Regions from separate parts of the Geobacillus sp. BK01 genome, predicted to be linked through region 2. Evidence: riboswitches for the same ligand, from Rfam matches in the RefSeq annotation. Region 2 holds a riboswitch; the other holds the start of a gene.
The links. Region 2 has a riboswitch for cobalamin ahead of ACTVDO_RS02260 (ABC transporter substrate-binding protein). Riboswitches for the same ligand answer to the same signal wherever they lie in the genome.
Positions count from the first base shown of each region.

Region 1 (8,339 bases), on a different contig from region 2:
CGAGGCGCTCGGCGGCACGATTCTCGCCTCGCCGGAAATGACGGCGAAATGGGAGCAGCGCTTAAAGGAAATCGGCGAAGGGAGCGCCTCATCAGCCGCCTTTATGGAACAGGCGAAAAAGCTGGCGCAAAAAGTGGTCGCCGACGCCATCGCCGCCGCGCCAAACTGGAAATTCAGCGGACTCGATACCGCTTCGATTCAGCGGGGGAAGGCGAAAAAAACGGCAGGTGAAAAGGTCGGAACATGTCCGCTTTGCGGCGGGACGGTTGTGGATAAAGGAACGTTGTACGGCTGCGACCAGTACGCGAAAACAAAATGCCCGTTTACGATTTCCAAACGCATTCTCGGCAAATCGATTTCGACGGCCAATGTGAAAAAACTGCTTTCGCAAGGAAAGACGAATGTCATCAAAGGATTCAAGAAAGGTGCGAAAACGTTTGACGCTGCGCTTGTCTGGGACGGGAATGAGAAGAAGTTGTCGTTTCAATTTCCGAAGCGGTGACGAAAAGGCGGGCCGATGCGGACCGCCTTTTTGCCGTTTACTCCGTTCGCGGCTCTTGAATCCGCTCCATCAACCACTCCGGCTCGCCCGGCGCGGTGAAGCCGAATTGTTCGTACAGTCCGTGCGCGTCTTTCGTTGCAAGCATCACCTTGCGGACGGCGGCGACGCCGGGATGGGCGAGCACGCACGATAGCAGCCATTTTCCGAGCCCTTGCCCGCGGTACGCTTCGTCGATAAAGACGTCGCAAAGGTAGGCAAATGTTGCTCCGTCGGTGATGACGCGCGCCATGCCGATCTGCCTTTCACCGTGAAAAAGGGAGAAGCAAAGCGAATGGTCGAGCGATTTGACAATCGTTTCGCGGCTGCGCCCGTTCGCCCAGTACGAACGGGCGAGGAAGTAAACCACGCGCTCAAGCTGAACGCGGCGGCGGTCCGTCGTTACGGTAAACGGTCCGTTTTGGTAGTCGGCGATCGTCCACATGATCTTGTCCTCCCCTTTTTTTGAAGAATGAATGGAGCCAAACGAAAATGTATAAACCATAATTATATTATGTAAATACCCCCTAAAGGGCGGTCAATGACGGGGCGGTCGGCGGCACGAAGCGATGCGGGCTGGGCGGTCAGGGTAGTCGGTAAACACGCCGTCCACGCCCATCGCGCATAAGTGTTCTAGATCGTGTGGAGCGTTGACGGTATAGACGTGAACAATAAGCCCGCGGCGATGGGCGGCGCGCACCGACTTTTCAGTGACGACTGAAAACGGCAAGCCGATGCCATCGGCATAGACGGCAATTTGTTGCAACAGGGCATCCCGGCTGCTTCGTGCTTCCTTTTCGCCGATCAATTGAATGAGCGGGATGCCGCGCGGAATAAGCGGACGGAGCGCCTGCAAACTTTCTGGATGGAACGATTGAAACATGACGCTTCCGCGCTGGAGAACGCCGTGTTTTTGCAATAGGCGGGCGACCTCTTGTTCGATGCCGGGCTGTTTCGTTTCGATGTACAACGGAACGTTTACACGTTCCGCTTTCAGCATCCGAACCACCTCATCAAGCGTCGGAACGCGTTCGCCGGCAAAGCGTGGATCGAACCACGATCCGGCATCCAACTTTTTGAGCTCATGCAATGAAAAATCGCTGACCCGCCATGGCGACCGGTGCGGGTAAACCGTTTCGACATTTGTCGTCCGGGCGAGTGTTGCATCATGCAGGGCAACGAGCTTCCCGTCTTTAGTTGACCGCACATCGACTTCGATATAATCGGCATTCATGCGGGCAGAGAGGCGATAGGACGCGAGCGTATGCTCCGGCGCGTGTCCGGACGCGCCGCGGTGGGCGATGACGGCGGTTTTCGGCTGGCTGGGTGGCTGCCAAGCAGCCGAGGCCGCTAAGACGATCGGCAGCGATAACAAAAACAATGCGCAAAGATAGAAGCGAAAAACCGTGATCCGGCGCATGTCCATCTCTCCCTTTCCAAATTCAATGTATCATACTGGGAAAACGAGTGCGAGGGAAAAACGAAATGATATATGGTAGGAAAAGGACGTTTGTATCGATAGTTTCGCACACCAGGCAAAAGGATATTCAGTTTGATGCATAAAGTGCGCCATCATGCCGCATACTGTAAATGACAACAAAACGTTGGGCTATAGCCAAGCGGTAAGGCAACGGACTTTGACTCCGTGATGCGCTGGTTCGAATCCAGCTAGCCCAGCTGAATCGCCGGACGGGGCTCGTTCGTCCCGACGGCCAAAACGGCTTCCGCCATGTCGTGCGGGGCCGTTTTTTTCGTTCGCCGGAAAGCGACGGCGAGCGAATCCTTTTGTCGTTCAGCGGTCCCGCAACGACACGCATCCGATTCCCGAGCAGAAACAGCGCCACAAAAAAATGTGGAGTCGGCAGGATTTTGACGAATGATGACGAATGAAAAAAACGAAAGGGGAGAGGATCATGAAAACAGCTGATTTATGCGATCAATTTTTAGATGAGTTGCAAGTCTGTGAGTTGCCGTTTCAATCGTACGGCGGAAAACGGATGTTTTCCGGGCCGATCGCGACGGTCGACGTGTTTGAAGACAACGTTCTTGTCCGTGAAGCGCTCGAGACGGTGCCGCCGGGGACGGTGCTTGTGGTCGATGGAAAAGGCTCGCGCCGCGTGGCGCTATTAGGCGACCGGTTGGCGCAAATCGCCTGCGACCGGGGGCTTGCCGGCGTCATCATCCACGGCTGCATCCGCGATTCAGCGGAAATCGGCCGCATGCCGCTTGGCGTTATGGCGATCGGCACGTGCCCGGTGAAAAGCAAAAAAGAGGGAAAAGGCGCTCGCGATGTTGTGCTCGAGTTTGGCGGCGTCCGCTGGGAGCCGGGCGCATACGTGTACGCCGATGCGGACGGCGTTGTCGTTGCCCGTGAAGATTTGTCGGCAAAAAACGGTTGACGGCCGCCATCAAGTTGTACTACGATGAAAAAGGATGCTTGTTCCATGACAGTGTACATATGGCGAAGAACGAACAAGGTGCCTAAGCCTGCGGAAAGGCTTGGGTGAAAAGGGAAGACCGGTGAAAATCCGGCACGGTACCCGCCACTGTGATGGGGAGCTTTGCGGCAACAAGTCACTGAAGGATGCTTCGGGAAGGCGCCGCCAAGCGATGATCCTAAGTCAGGAGACCTGCCTTGTTTCGATCGGACGGATGCCTACGGGACTATAGGCAGACGTGCGGGAGAATGATGGCTGCATCAGGCCTGTTTGGGGCCGTTTATGGCTTTCGTATACATTTTTCTGCACCTCTGCGATGGAGGTGCTTTTTCTTTTGCCTGAAACCTGCCCGTCTGTCTGCATCTGAATTCTATTATTCTAGCCAAAAGGGGGGATTCGATGGCGACATGGGACTTAACAGGGATGAAACACCATGTGTTCATCTGCAACGGAGGGACGTGCCTCCGTCATGGCGGGGACGGCGTGACAATTGCGGTCCGCGAGGAAATCACCCGCCTCGGGCTCGATGACGTTGTCCATACGACACGAACGCGCTGCAACGGCCGCTGTCAAGACGCGTGTGTCATGATCGTCTACCCGGATGGCGTCTGGTACCGGCTCATGACTCCCGAGCGGGCGAAGGAAGTCGTGCGCGCCCATTTGGGCGAGGGGGTTCCGTTGCGGGAGTGGGCGACGTATGAATACGAAAGCGGATTGGTGTTGACGCCAGCCGGTGAACGAGAGGCGCCAAGCGGAAAACGAAAAACGGAACATGGCCAGAAAGGAGCAGATAAATGAAAAGGATCATTCGATGGAGCGCGGTCGCCACTTTACTCGCGGTGTATTTTTGGATGACCAGCGAACAGGAAGCGTATGCCATGCATATTATGGAAGGCTTTTTGCCCATCAAATGGGCGTTATTTTGGTGGTTATTGTTTTTACCGTTTTTCGTGCTTGGTTTGCGCCGGCTTGTTCACACCTTAAAGCAACATCCGGAACAAAAGCTTCTGATGGCGCTTGCGGGTGCGTTTACGTTTGTGCTATCAGCGTTGAAAATTCCGTCCGTCACAGGAAGCAGTTCACATCCGACTGGAATCGGATTTGGTTCCGTTTTGTTTGGACCATGGGTGATGGTGGTGATCGGGACGGTCGTCCTTCTTTTCCAAGCAATGCTTCTCGCTCATGGAGGGTTGACGACGCTCGGTGCAAATGCTATGTCGATGGCGATCATCGGTCCGTTCGTTGCGTACGGAGTGTATCAATTGTGCCGAAAAGGGAAAATGTCCAATCGTGCCGCATTGTTTTTGGCGGCCTGCTTGTCTGATTTGGCGACGTATGTGACGACTTCATTGCAGCTCGCTTTGGCATTTCCTGCTCCAGAGGGTGGGATCATCGTTTCGCTTTTGAAATTTGCTGGTATTTTCGCGATCACCCAAGTACCGTTGGCGATAACTGAAGGCATTGTAACGGTGGTTGTCTGGAACTGGCTTGCTTCGTACCAAGCTTCTCCGTTGTTCCAAAAAGAAAAGGAGGTGTGAAAGGATGAAAAAAAATCGTTTGTTATTGTTGTTAGCTGTTTTGCTGATTATGGTGCCGCTTTGGTGGGCACGCGGATCGGAGTTTGGGGGAACAGACGATCAAGCGGAAAAAGCAATTCAGTTGCTCCATCCCCATTACCGCCCATGGTTTGAATCGATTTTCACTCCACCCGGGGGGGAAGTCGAAACATTGTTGTTCTCACTGCAAGCCGCGCTTGGTGCTGGCGTGATCGGCTATGTCATCGGGGTGTACAAAGGGAGGTCGGAGCGGAAGAGCAGTCATGATTCGCGAGTTTGACCGTTGGGCGTATGACAACCGGCTTCGCACATGGCGGGCAGAATGGAAATTGCTGCTGACGTTCGCCATGCTTTTCTTTGCCATGATCGGGGACTGGCGAGAGCAATGGCTTGTTCTTGTTGGAATGGCATATTGGACTATGGGGCGTGCACGGGTGCCGTTTTCTTTGTATGGAAAAGCCATGTTGGCTGCCAGCGCCTTTTTAGGGATTAGCTTGTTGACGTTGGTCGTATCGGTGTCCTTCCCCTTTCGGTTGTCGATCGTTGACAGCCAGTTGCAGCCAGCAGCTGAGCTTGCTATCCGTTCACTTGCCGCTTGGTCGTGCTTGTTTTTTCTCCTGGTTACGACTCCGGTGCCGGAGTTGTTTGCTGTGTTGCGGGGGATGGGGCTCCCAACAGCATTGGTTGAACTTTGTGTCCTCATGTATCGCTTCATCTTTTTGTTGGAACAGGCGGCGGCTGAGCTGATGTTGGCGTTGCGTGCCCGCAATGGGGGAAGGCATTGGCGGCACGGAGGGATGCTCATGTATCAATTGTGGATGAAAGCGTGGCAGTCGTATGAGGCGTTCAGTCGTTCGCTTGCTGCCCGCGGGGGAATGGCTTCCATTGTGTATACATCTCAACCGCCGAAAACGAATATGCACCTTGCCGACATCGCAGCCGGCGTCGTAATGGTGGTGTTGCTCGGTTTGGAATGGTGGGGAGGATGAGGGGGATTTGTTGTTGCGAATGGAACGAGTGCGATATGCCTATGATTCGACGCGCGATGTGCTTAATGGAATTGATTGGGAGATTGCGGAGCAGAAAAAATATGCGCTTATTGGACCGAACGGATGCGGAAAAACGACGCTGTTTCTCCATTTGAATGGGCTATTGCGGGCGCAAGAGGGAATCGTGTATTGGAAAGGCCGGAACATGTATGAACGCGGCGCTGATTGGGCCCAATGGCGGCGTGAAGTCGGCATTGTCTTCCAAAACCCGGAACATCAAATTCTTGCGCCGCTCGTGCGCGATGAGTTGGCCATCAGCCTCGCTCATGCCGGGATGGACATGGAAAATATCGAAGAGATGCTTGTCTCTATTGTAGAAGAATATAAGATCGATTCTTGGTTGGACCGTCCAACCCATCAATTGAGCCTCGGACAGAAAAAATGGCTGACGCTTTGCTGCACCATGGCGACGAAGCCGGATTTGCTTGTGCTTGACGAGCCGACTGCCTACTTGGATCAACACCAGACAAAACGATTTCTCGAGCAAATCGAGACGATTCATCGGGCGGGGACGACCGTGTTAATTACCACGCATGATATGGATTTTGTCTGGCAGTGGGCGGATGTTGTCGCTGTCATGCATGAAGGGCGAATCGTGATGCAAGGGACGCCGGAAGACGTGTTTGCTGACCGCCAACGGCTTTTGGATGTTCGTTTGGATGTTCCGCTGTTTGTGCGGCTTTGGCAAGCGTGGCGACCGGAGGAAAAACAGGTGCCTCGGCGCCTTGTGCAATAGAAGAGAGAGCGTTGCTGACACCGTCGCAGAAGATTTTAACATTTTTCCGAAAGAAGTCTTCCACTTCTAAGCGAAGGGAAAGTGGGAGATGAATGTCGGTTGGCGTTAGACAACGAATAGGGTGGAATATGGCTAGAACGGACAACTTCGGAACGAAGGGAAGCGTAAAGGGTTCTTGTGTGTGGCTTACCGTTCGGCGAACACACAAGTCGCTTGAAGCCCCCACCTCTAAGCGAAGTGTAGGTGGTGGGTAGTTGGCACACGACAACTGCAGTAAACGTTTTGTTTCAACCGGCAAAGGAGGGAATGATGATGAACGGCAAACTGCTCATTATTGGCTTTGGCCCGGGAAGCGCCGACCATATGACGAAACGGGCTCGCGAGGCGATTGAAGAAAGCGACGTCATCATCGGCTACAAAACATATATTGAGCTGGTGCGCGATCTTATTGCTGGAAAGGAAATCATCAGCACCGGCATGACTGAAGAAGTGAGCCGCGCCCAGGCGGCGGTGAAATGGGCCGAGCGCGGTAAAACGGTCGCCGTCATTTCAAGCGGGGACGCCGGGTTGTACGGCATGGCCGGGCTCGTGTATGAAGTGTTGATTGAAAAAGGGTGGACGAAGGACAGTTCGATTGAAGTCGAAGTCATCCCCGGCGTTTCCGCCATTCATTCGTGCGCCGCGCTGCTTGGGGCGCCGATTATGCACGATGCGTGCACGATCAGCTTGAGCGACCATTTGACGCCGTGGGAGCTGATTGAAAAGCGGCTCGAAGCTGCGGCGGCGGCCGATTTTGTCATTGCGTTGTACAATCCGAAAAGCGGGCGGCGCACTCGGCAGATCGCGGAAGCGCAGCGCATCTTGCTTCGTCATCGGGCGCCGACGACCCCTGTTGGACTCGTAAAAAGCGCGTACCGCGAACGCCAACATATCGTCCTCACCGACTTGGCGCATATGCTTGACCATGAGATCGGCATGTTGACGACGGTCATCATCGGCAACTCGACGACGTTCGTTCATGACGGACTGATGATTACCCCGCGCGGCTACCAGCGCAAGTATCAACTCACCGCCGCCATCCAGCCGCTCAAGCCGCATGAGCGGCTGCGCAAAGAAGCGGAGCCATGGGCGCTCGATCAGACGAAGCCGCCAAAAGAGATGCCGGGGGTGTTAGGATCGTCCGAAGCGGCTGTCTTCGCTGAAAACAATCAGAAAGATCACTCGTTCACCGCCTTGGCCACCGCGGTGGCGAAGGAGGCCGAGCCAATGCCGCCGGCTTCCGGTTTGACACAGCTTTCCATACCGCCTGCCAACAAAGCGGGACAGCAGCCGACCGCCCAGCCAAAACGGGTGAAAGAAACGGCCGAAGACGCGCTCGCCGCTTTCGAGAGACGGAGAACAAGAAAGACGACGTCCGTGCTGTTGGAAGCAGCGGTGAGCCCGGGGGTGGCCAATAAACAGTTCACCCCGGAACAGTTGATCGTGATTGCGGAAGTGGCGGGAACGGATGGAAAAATCACGTACACCCCGGATCATTACATACAGATCGAACGGCTGACGGAAGATCCAGATGGACTGATCGCCCGGCTCAAGGCCGTCGGGCTGACCGTCACGCCGGTCGGCGATGTGTTGACGGTGAAGGCGTGTGATTTTTGTGACGGGGAGAAAAAAGACGCCATTCCGTACGCCGAAGAATTGGCGCGGCGGTTAGGCGGCATGGCGTTGCCAAAAGAATTGAAGCTTGGCATCAACGGCTGCGGGATGGCGTGCTACGGGGCGGTGCGCGAAGACATCGGGCTTGTGTACCGGAAAGGGAAATTTGACTTGTTTTTGGGCGGAAAAACGGTCGGCCGCAACGCCCATCCGGGGCGGCTCGTTGCGGAAGGCATTCCGCCGGAGGAGATGGTGGCGGTTGTGACGGACATCATTGAGCAGTACAAAGAACACGCCTATCCGAACGAGCGGTTTCATAAGTTTTTCGCTCGCGTGAAACAAATCGGCCGCTTTTCGCACGAAGAGGCG
Region 1 is NZ_JBQPTH010000007.1:81,244-89,582, reverse strand. It holds gene ACTVDO_RS09765 (DNA topoisomerase III) at 1-502, shown strand, start outside; gene ACTVDO_RS09760 (GNAT family N-acetyltransferase) at 540-983, opposite strand; gene ACTVDO_RS09755 (glycerophosphodiester phosphodiesterase family protein) at 1,077-1,958, opposite strand; tRNA gene ACTVDO_RS09750 (tRNA-Gln) at 2,144-2,215, shown strand; gene rraA (ribonuclease E activity regulator RraA) at 2,452-2,937, shown strand; cobalamin riboswitch at 2,997-3,190, shown strand; gene ACTVDO_RS09740 ((2Fe-2S) ferredoxin domain-containing protein) at 3,376-3,774, shown strand; gene ACTVDO_RS09735 (energy-coupling factor ABC transporter permease) at 3,771-4,514, shown strand; gene ACTVDO_RS09730 (energy-coupling factor ABC transporter substrate-binding protein) at 4,519-4,812, shown strand; gene cbiQ (cobalt ECF transporter T component CbiQ) at 4,796-5,521, shown strand; gene ACTVDO_RS09720 (energy-coupling factor ABC transporter ATP-binding protein) at 5,541-6,317, shown strand; gene cobJ (precorrin-3B C(17)-methyltransferase) at 6,630-8,339, shown strand, end outside.
Region 1: another riboswitch for cobalamin. It lies ahead of ACTVDO_RS09740 ((2Fe-2S) ferredoxin domain-containing protein); the one in region 2 lies ahead of ACTVDO_RS02260 (ABC transporter substrate-binding protein).

Region 2 (8,339 bases):
AAGAAGAAGAAGCGCCAAAAAGGGCGGCGCGCCGAGTGAAAACGCGGCACATAAAGCATATATTCCGGCAACCAGCGCGCCGAGCAGCGCCCCAGCCAGCGGCATCGTGCGCACAAGCCAGCGAACATGGGCAGCGCTCCATTCGATCGGCCGTCGGACCGGGATGATCGTAAACAGCTGCAGCGCCAGCAGCCATCCATTCCATGCCCGCTTCATTGCGGCCACCGTCCTTTCTTCACGCGAAGAAGGCCGCATTCGACCACGGCGGCCGTCGCCGCTTCCGCAACCAACTGTTGATGAAGCCAGCCGAGCGTTTTCATGTAGCGGAACGTGCCACAGTCATCCGGCACGCCGCCGGAAAACAGCTCATTGGACACAACGACAACAGCGCGGCACGCCGCCGCCCACATCCGCACTTGGTCGAGCAGGCGACGGGCGGCGGCAAATGCTCTTTCCTCCGTTTTCCATTCATCGCCGGCAAATAACGCGTTGGCCCACCACACAGTCAAGCAGTCAACAAGCACCACATCAGACGGACGAAGCGCCGCTGACAGCCGATCCGGCCCTTCCGGCGCTTCCCACACCGTCCAAGATGCCGCCATCGCCATCCGCCGCGCTTGATGACGGCGAATGCGCTCTTTCATTTCCGCATCGGTGGCCCGGGCGGTAGCGACATAATGAAGCGTCCCGCCAGCGGCAAGCCGGATGGCGCACGCCTCTGCCGCTTCACTTTTGCCGCTGCGCACCGCACCGCTCACAAACACGATCATCCATCCCACCTCTCAAGCGCCTCAAGCAGCCGGTCGTTTTCGGCCGGCGTTTTGACGGCAAGCCGGATGTAGCGGCCGTCAAGCCCCGGGAAATTCATCGTATGGCGCGGCACAATCCCTTCCTTCAACAAATGAAAAAACAGCGCTTCGGTCCGTCCTGAACGCGGGCGCAACAAATAAAAGTTCACGACCGATAATGAGACATCGTACCGCCCGGCCGGAAGCGACCGGAACACCCGCTCCCGCTCGGCGGCGATCCGCTCTCTCGTTTCGTCAACGAACGATGCCATCGGCAAAAAACGAAGCGCCAACTGTTGGGCGACTTGGCTCGCACTCCAAGGCGGCTGCCGTGTTTTCAGCGCGGAAATCACTTCCTCATCGGCGGCGACATAACCGAGGCGCACCCCGGCCAAATGGTGGATTTTCGTCAACGACCGGAGCACGATAAGGCGCGGATAGCGCCCCAGCCAGCGCATTGCCGTAAACCCGCCGCGCCAAAACGGATAAAACGCCTCATCCACCACGATATACGTACCGGCTTGATCCGCCGCATCAATGAATGACCGAAGTTCATGCTCCGGCATCACCGTTCCGGTCGGGTTGTTCGGATGGCATAAAAAAATGATGTCTTGGCTTGCCGCCCACGCCGTCGCTTCATCAATGTCATATGAGAAACCACATTCTTTCCTAGCCATAAACACGGCCACTTCGCAATCGTAGGTGAGGCAGGCGCGCCGGTATTCGGAAAACGTCGGTTCGAACACGCCGACCTGGCGGCCGGCAAACAGCGACGCCAATAAATAAATAGCTTCTGCCGCCCCGTTGGTGGGGAGCACTTGCCCTGGCCGAATCCGCTCCTGCCCGGCGACGAGCTCCCTGAGCGCCCGCGTTTCCGGATCCGGATACTCGCCGGCCCAGTGAGCCCACTTCTCATCGTCCGGCCAAGCCGACGGCGGCAACCGGTACGGGTTCGTATTGACACTGAAGTCAATATACTCATTTGGGGGCGTTATCCCGCACTGCTCATAGAGTGCGCGCGGATTCGCCCCATGCGCCGGCCAACGCAACGATCATCCCCCCGATCCATAGCAATAGCGTAAACATAAGCACCGTTCCAATCATGATGCGGGTCGCCTGGTGAATATGCGCGGCGCGAAGCGGGACGTCCGGGTCGCCGATCGTCGGCCGCCTTGAGACAACGCCGCCGTATGTATTCGTTCCGCCGAGCTGTACGCCAAGCAATGCCGCCATCCCGGCCTCGGGCCAGCCGCTGTTCGGGCTCGGATGGCAGCGGGCGTCGCGAAACAAAACCGCCAAAGAGCGGCGAAGCCGGCGGCCGCCATAGGCGAGCACCATCACGAGCGCCGTCAGCCGCGCCGGAATGTAGTTAAGCATATCATCGAGCCGGGCGGCCGCCCAGCCAAATTCACGATACGTTTCATTTTTATAGCCGACCATCGAATCGCACGTGTTTACTGCCCGGTACAGCAAGGCGAGCGGCGCGCCGCCCAAGGCCGCATAAAAGAGCGGCGCGGTAACACCGTCACTCGTATTTTCCGCCACCGTCTCCACGCAGGCGCGGGCGATGCCGGCTTCATCAAGCCGCTCGGTGTCGCGGCCGACGATCATCGACAACGCACGCCGCGCCGACAGGAGATCGCCCGCTTCGAGCGGCCGGCGCACGTCTTCCGCCGCCTCCGCCAAACTTTTTGGCGCAATGGCAGTAAAAATGAGCACTGCCTCGACTGCCACTCCAACATACATCGATAAGGCGTAGCTAGCCTGGACAACGGCCGCCGAGAGTCCATAGACGATCACGAGCACCGCTGCCACGGCCGCCGCTCCTTTCAGGCGGCGGCCATTTCCACCGTTCCAGCGCCGGTCAAAATAGGTGATCAACCATCCCATCCCGCGCACCGGATGCGGCAGCCAGCGCGGATCGCCCATGAGGGCATCAAGACACAACGCCAACGTTAATGCAGCCAAATGGGTCACCGCCGTTTCCCCCGCTTCTCCCAACGGTCAAGCGCCTCAACCGTCGCCTCATACACAAGCCGGCCGATCTCCCGCCCAAGCTCCGTTGCCGTTCCGGCATAGGCAAAGACCCGACCAGTTTGCGTGGCCGCCACCGCCACCGAGTCGGTCGATGTTCCAGTGGCGATCGTTCCCGTTTCCCGATCGCCAATCAAACGGTCAGCAAGCGCTTTTGTCTTCGCTTCTGTCGCCGTCATGACCGCCTGAACGAACGCCGCCTCGGTCAGCGTGCCATCGATGACAATGATGAGATTGATCGTCCCCGGCTTGACCGCGAGCGGCTGATGCTGCCAAGCGCGGGCGGCGTCGACCGCATTGCCGACGCCGGCTGTCGCCAAAACCGAAACAGAAAAGGCTTCCCCGTTTTCTCGACGCCAGACGGCATCGCGCACATCGACCGCCGTCATCATCCCGACCGTCCGGGCGACGGGAAACCGATGCCGTTCCAAATAACGCCGCATTTCCTCTTCCGCGTCGCGGCAATCATAGTCGAGGCCGACATGGCGGTTGACGAAATGGGTCGCCCATTGAAACCCGGCGCCCACGAGCGCTGAAGACAAGACGCGCAGCGGTTGGCGGGCGGCAAGAACAACCGCGTCATCGAGAAATGACGGGCGCAGCCCGCCGGTGAGCAATGTCTCCTCGCGCTTGTGTTGCGGCACAAACGAAAACACTGGCTTGGCCGCCGCCGGATGGGCCTGGCGCACGACCGGGACGGCAAACACTTCATTCAGCAACCCCGGCGTCATGACGTCCGCCGGTGCACCGAGCGCAGCGGTTTTCCCCTCTTTTAAAACGAGCACCCGGTCGCAATATAAACTGGCAACACTCATATCGTGAAAGACAGCGACAACTGTCAAACCGCGCGCGTGTGCGGCTCGGGCGAGTTGGTTCAGAAGCCGGACTTGGCCGCTCATATCCATATGGTTCGTCGGCTCATCCAACAAAAGCAGCTGCGGCTCTTGGGCGAGCGCGCGGGCCAAATAGGCGCGCTGCCGCTCGCCGCCGCTCAACCGCTCAAGCGGCTCATCGATTTTGCCGGCCAAGCCGACAGCGGCAAGCGCCTGTTGAACCGCGGTTTCGTCCTCGGTCGTCCACGTCGGAAACAAGCCATGCTGATGGGCGTAGCGTCCGAGTGCCACCATCTCTTTCACCGTATAGCCGTGCGCCGTTTCCACTGTTTGCGGCAGGACGGCGGCCAACCGCGCCCATTGTTTCGCCGAAAGCGCCATCAGCGATCGGCCATCGATGACGATCTCCCCGCTTGTCAGCGGCAACTCTTTGCTGATGAGTTTGAGCAATGTCGTCTTCCCGCTGCCGTTCGGCCCTAAAATGCCGAATATTTCGCCCTTTTCCACGGAAAATGTCACGCCGTCAAGCACTTGTTTCTGTCCATACCGATGCGATATGGCACGCACGTCGAGCATGGTCATCCCATCTTTCGTTTCGTTTTTCGGAAAAATAGGGCGGCAAACAGCGGGGCGCCGATGAGCGATGTAATGACGCCGATCGGCAGCTCGCGCGGCTCAATGATCGTCCGTGCCGCCACATCGGCAAGCACAAGAAACGCTCCGCCGTACAAGAGCGACAGCGGCAAAAGCACCCGATAGTTCGGCCCGCACACAAGCCGGACCATGTGTGGAACGACAAGCCCGACAAAGCCGATCGTTCCCGACACCGACACTGCCGCGCCGGTGAGCAGCGCGGCCGCCGTTAAAATGATGATTTTGCGGCGTGTCACATCGACGCCGACGTGAAGCGCCGCCGCCTCGCCGAACGCGAACGCGTTCAGTTCGCGGCCGTTGGCGATAAGCGTTGCCGCACCAACGAGAAAAAACGGCAACAATAGCCCGCTATACTTCCATCCGCGCATCGCCACGCTCCCCATCAGCCAGGAGATGATTTGCCGCAGCTCCTCGCCCGTCAAGGCGATCATGAGCGAAATGAAGGCGCTGAAAAAGGCGCCGAAAATAATGCCGGCTAAAATGATCGTCTCGACCGACATTCGCCGTTCAACCATGCGGGTGAACGTCAAGACAGCGGCAAGTGTCGCCATGCCGCATAAAACGCTCACGATCGGCAGCGTAAACGTGCCGAGCAGCGGCCATTGCCAGCCGAGAAAAATAACGAGCACCGCCCCGACGGACGCGCCGGACGAGACGCCGAGCGTATACGGGTCGGCGAGCGCGTTTTTCAACAATCCTTGAAACGCCGCTCCGGCCAGCGCCAAGGAAGCCCCGACCAAAAAGGCAAGCACCACGCGCGGCAGGCGAATCGCCATCACAATCGGCACCCAATCCGCCGGAATGTCGGCTGGAAGCGGCACGCCAACCCATTCAGCAGCAACAATCCGGACAATAGAAGAAAAGGGAATCGACAGCGACCCGGTCGATATCCCCACGAGCAGTGAAAAGACAGCCGCAGCAGCGGCCACGATATACATCCACGTTTTACTTAAACACATCCGGGTAAATGGCTTTGGCAAGTTCCTCGACCCCTTCGACAAGACGCGGACCCGGCCGGCTCACTAGGTCGGTGTTGACATCATACACCCGCTTGTTTTTCACGGCCGGCACGTCCTTCCAAGCGGCGCGCTCAAGCACTTGTTTCGCTCCCCCGTATGTCGTGATGATGACGTCCGGTTTGTATGCGACCGCTTGTTCCTCGGTCACCATCGGCCAGCCTTCTAAGCTGCCGGCAACATTTTTGGCAGAAATCACCTTAAGCATCTCGTCCATAAACGTTCCTTTGCCGGTCGTATACAGTTGCGGCGGCGGCGACACTTCAATCCAGACATTCGCCTGCTTGTCAGCCGGAATTTGTTTGGCTTTTTCCTTCACCTCCGCCAGTTTCGCCTTCATGTCATTGATGACTTGCTCCGCTTTGTCCGCCGTTCCGGTCGCCTTGCCGATGAGTTCAATCGACGCATACACATCGTTAAACGACGCGGCGTTATGGACAACGAGCACGGTGATGCCGGCGTCTTTCAATTGCTGCAGGCCGTCCTTCGAGTTATGGGCGCTTGATGCGTGAGCGAGAACAAGATCCGGCTTCAGAGAAATAATTTTCTCGACGTTAAATTCCATGCCGCCGATTTTCGTTTTCGTTTTCACATCCTCTGGATAATTGTCAAAATCGCTGACGCCGACGATTTTCTCGCCAAGTCCCAACGCGTAGGCGATTTCCGTATTGCTTGGAATGAGCGAGACGATTTTTTGCGGTTCTGCTTTGATCGTCACCTCTTCCCCAAGCCCGTCTTTCACCGTCACCGGAAACGCCGTTTGTTCCGTTTTCGGTTCTTCTTTTTTCGCAGGCTCGGTGCTGCCATTCGCCCCGCCGCAGCCGACGAGCACGGCGGCCAAAAGGAAGAACACCGCCACCACCGCCGGCCATGTCCAACGTTTCATCCGTCATTCCCCCTTCAGTGATGTATGTACAATAAAAAACGCCCATTCCGCCTAAATCTGGGAATGAGCGCGAAACAGACCGCCAATGGGCACAACAATGCCCTATGCGACTGTTTCCGCGTCTCACCCCCCGAAGATTCGGAAACTGCGGCAAGCAAGGCAGGTCTACTGACTCATGCTTCATCCTACTCTGAAGCCTTCCCATGCAGAAGACGGCGCAAGCCATCAGGCCGCACAGTGGCGATTTCATTTCGTCCGCATTGACAGTTGCGGGGACAGTTCCGGATTCCCACCGGATTCCCTATTAAGCCTTTTCGGCACCTTGCTGCGAATGGATTCAGTTATGGGATATGGACATTTTTATAATAATGCAGCGTTTAGCATTTGACAACTATGAATTTACAGCACTTCACCTTCCCACTCTTGCAGATAATCGAGACGGATTCATGACCCATGCTTCATAAGGAACAGAGCATCCCCTTTTCATCGCATCGAGCACCCGCGATTTCAAATGCGGCCATGTCACATATTCATCAATATTCGACTCATCGATCAACACAAACTTCGCCTCTTGAATTTCCTCAGGCTGGGGAGAAACGTTTCCTTTCACATATGTCGCTTTAAATACAATGTTTATGATATTTTTAGTTTCATTGTAATACACGCCGCTGACCCCGATGAGACGGATGTCAACGCCAGTCTCTTCATGCACCTCACGATGAACGGCCCGATCGAGCGGCTCGCCTGGTTCAACTTGTCCGCCCGGCATTTCCCACGTATCGGAGCGGTCATAGCTTTTAACAAGCAAAACCTCTCCCGTGTCATTCGTAATATAGGCTGAAACGCTGATAATGGCTTGTTGGTGTTTATCCATCAAGCTCTCCTCCTACATCGCGGAATGATCCTAGCCCTCTCCTGCAGAAAAAAAGCAGCTGCCCCATCTATACTGCCATCTTGAAAAAAATAAGGAAAATCCGTGGTGCTAGTTGAACATTAACGCCTCACGTGATGACACAGCGCAAGAGGGACAAGATCTCCACAACAGCATAGGCATGATGTTGTCCGTGCCTCGCTAGTTGGTGACGGATCTATTAGAAAAACTCTATTTAACGGAAAAACGGAGCAACCGACAACAACAGTTATATCGAGAGCGTTCAGGGAACATCTCCCTAGTGAATAAGTTTCCAATGACATACTGATACCCTGCTCGTTCCGAAGTAAAACAAAACAACTTTCCAAGAATATGAATGGCGATTATGCCCCATTTCCTTGCTTTAACAAATGACGATTTCAGCGCTACAATACATTTAGAGCCGCCAGACAGTTGCGCTGATACCAAGAACAAGATCGCCGTATATTGCTTTTGAATTTCCGCTTGATCCGTTGTAAAATGAAGACGCTCTTGTATGGGATTTCTCCTTTCTAATGTTAGGTGAGCACTTTCATTTTATAAAGGAGATTTTCATACAAGGACTATTTTTATGCTCGTCTGATTTTATCTAGCACCACGGGTAACTAAACATCATGCAATACATATCTTTTTATATATATAAGTTGCCATTTTGTTTTCCATGGTATTGTTCGCTCTTCTTGTCACCGTGCCAGCTTGTCAGGTGATAAAGACGGGACATGGAGATCGGAAATTCTTTATTACAACCTATATATATTCAGAATTTAACTTCTTCTTATAATTGATAACGCGGTAAAAATAGAGTGTAAATTAAAAATTTCCAATAATGATTTATAATTGTACATGTAACAGATAGCAATGAAATCTATACCAACGCGGCTGCTCTACCCCGTTAATCTTTAATTGATCAAATACCCATTCAACGCATTATGGAGATCAAACAGACACTTTTCAAATCCAGTTTTCAAGAAGACAGCAATCACATAACCATAGGCACCTTTTGTTTCTCCACTATTCCAGCGGTTAATCGAGAAAACAAAAAGAATTCTCACTTGTTCAACCGTTCTTTATACCTTTAAACTAGTAATACCGAGTTGAAATGACCCATTTTGTTTGGGGATCATACTACAAGAATGTTTCAAAGGGCCGTACCATCCACCATGATCACTTTCAGAGATTAAACACATACATCGTTTAAGAGATGATGATGAACGTCAG
Region 2 is NZ_JBQPTH010000001.1:424,460-432,798, reverse strand. It holds gene cobS (adenosylcobinamide-GDP ribazoletransferase) at 1-216, opposite strand, end outside; gene ACTVDO_RS02285 (bifunctional adenosylcobinamide kinase/adenosylcobinamide-phosphate guanylyltransferase) at 213-770, opposite strand; gene cobD (threonine-phosphate decarboxylase CobD) at 767-1,837, opposite strand; gene cbiB (adenosylcobinamide-phosphate synthase CbiB) at 1,794-2,765, opposite strand; gene ACTVDO_RS02270 (adenosylcobinamide amidohydrolase) at 2,762-4,237, opposite strand; gene ACTVDO_RS02265 (FecCD family ABC transporter permease) at 4,234-5,268, opposite strand; gene ACTVDO_RS02260 (ABC transporter substrate-binding protein) at 5,255-6,211, opposite strand; cobalamin riboswitch at 6,353-6,551, opposite strand; gene ACTVDO_RS02255 (NUDIX hydrolase) at 6,621-7,088, opposite strand; partial or broken gene ACTVDO_RS02250 (IS982 family transposase) at 7,211-7,619, opposite strand.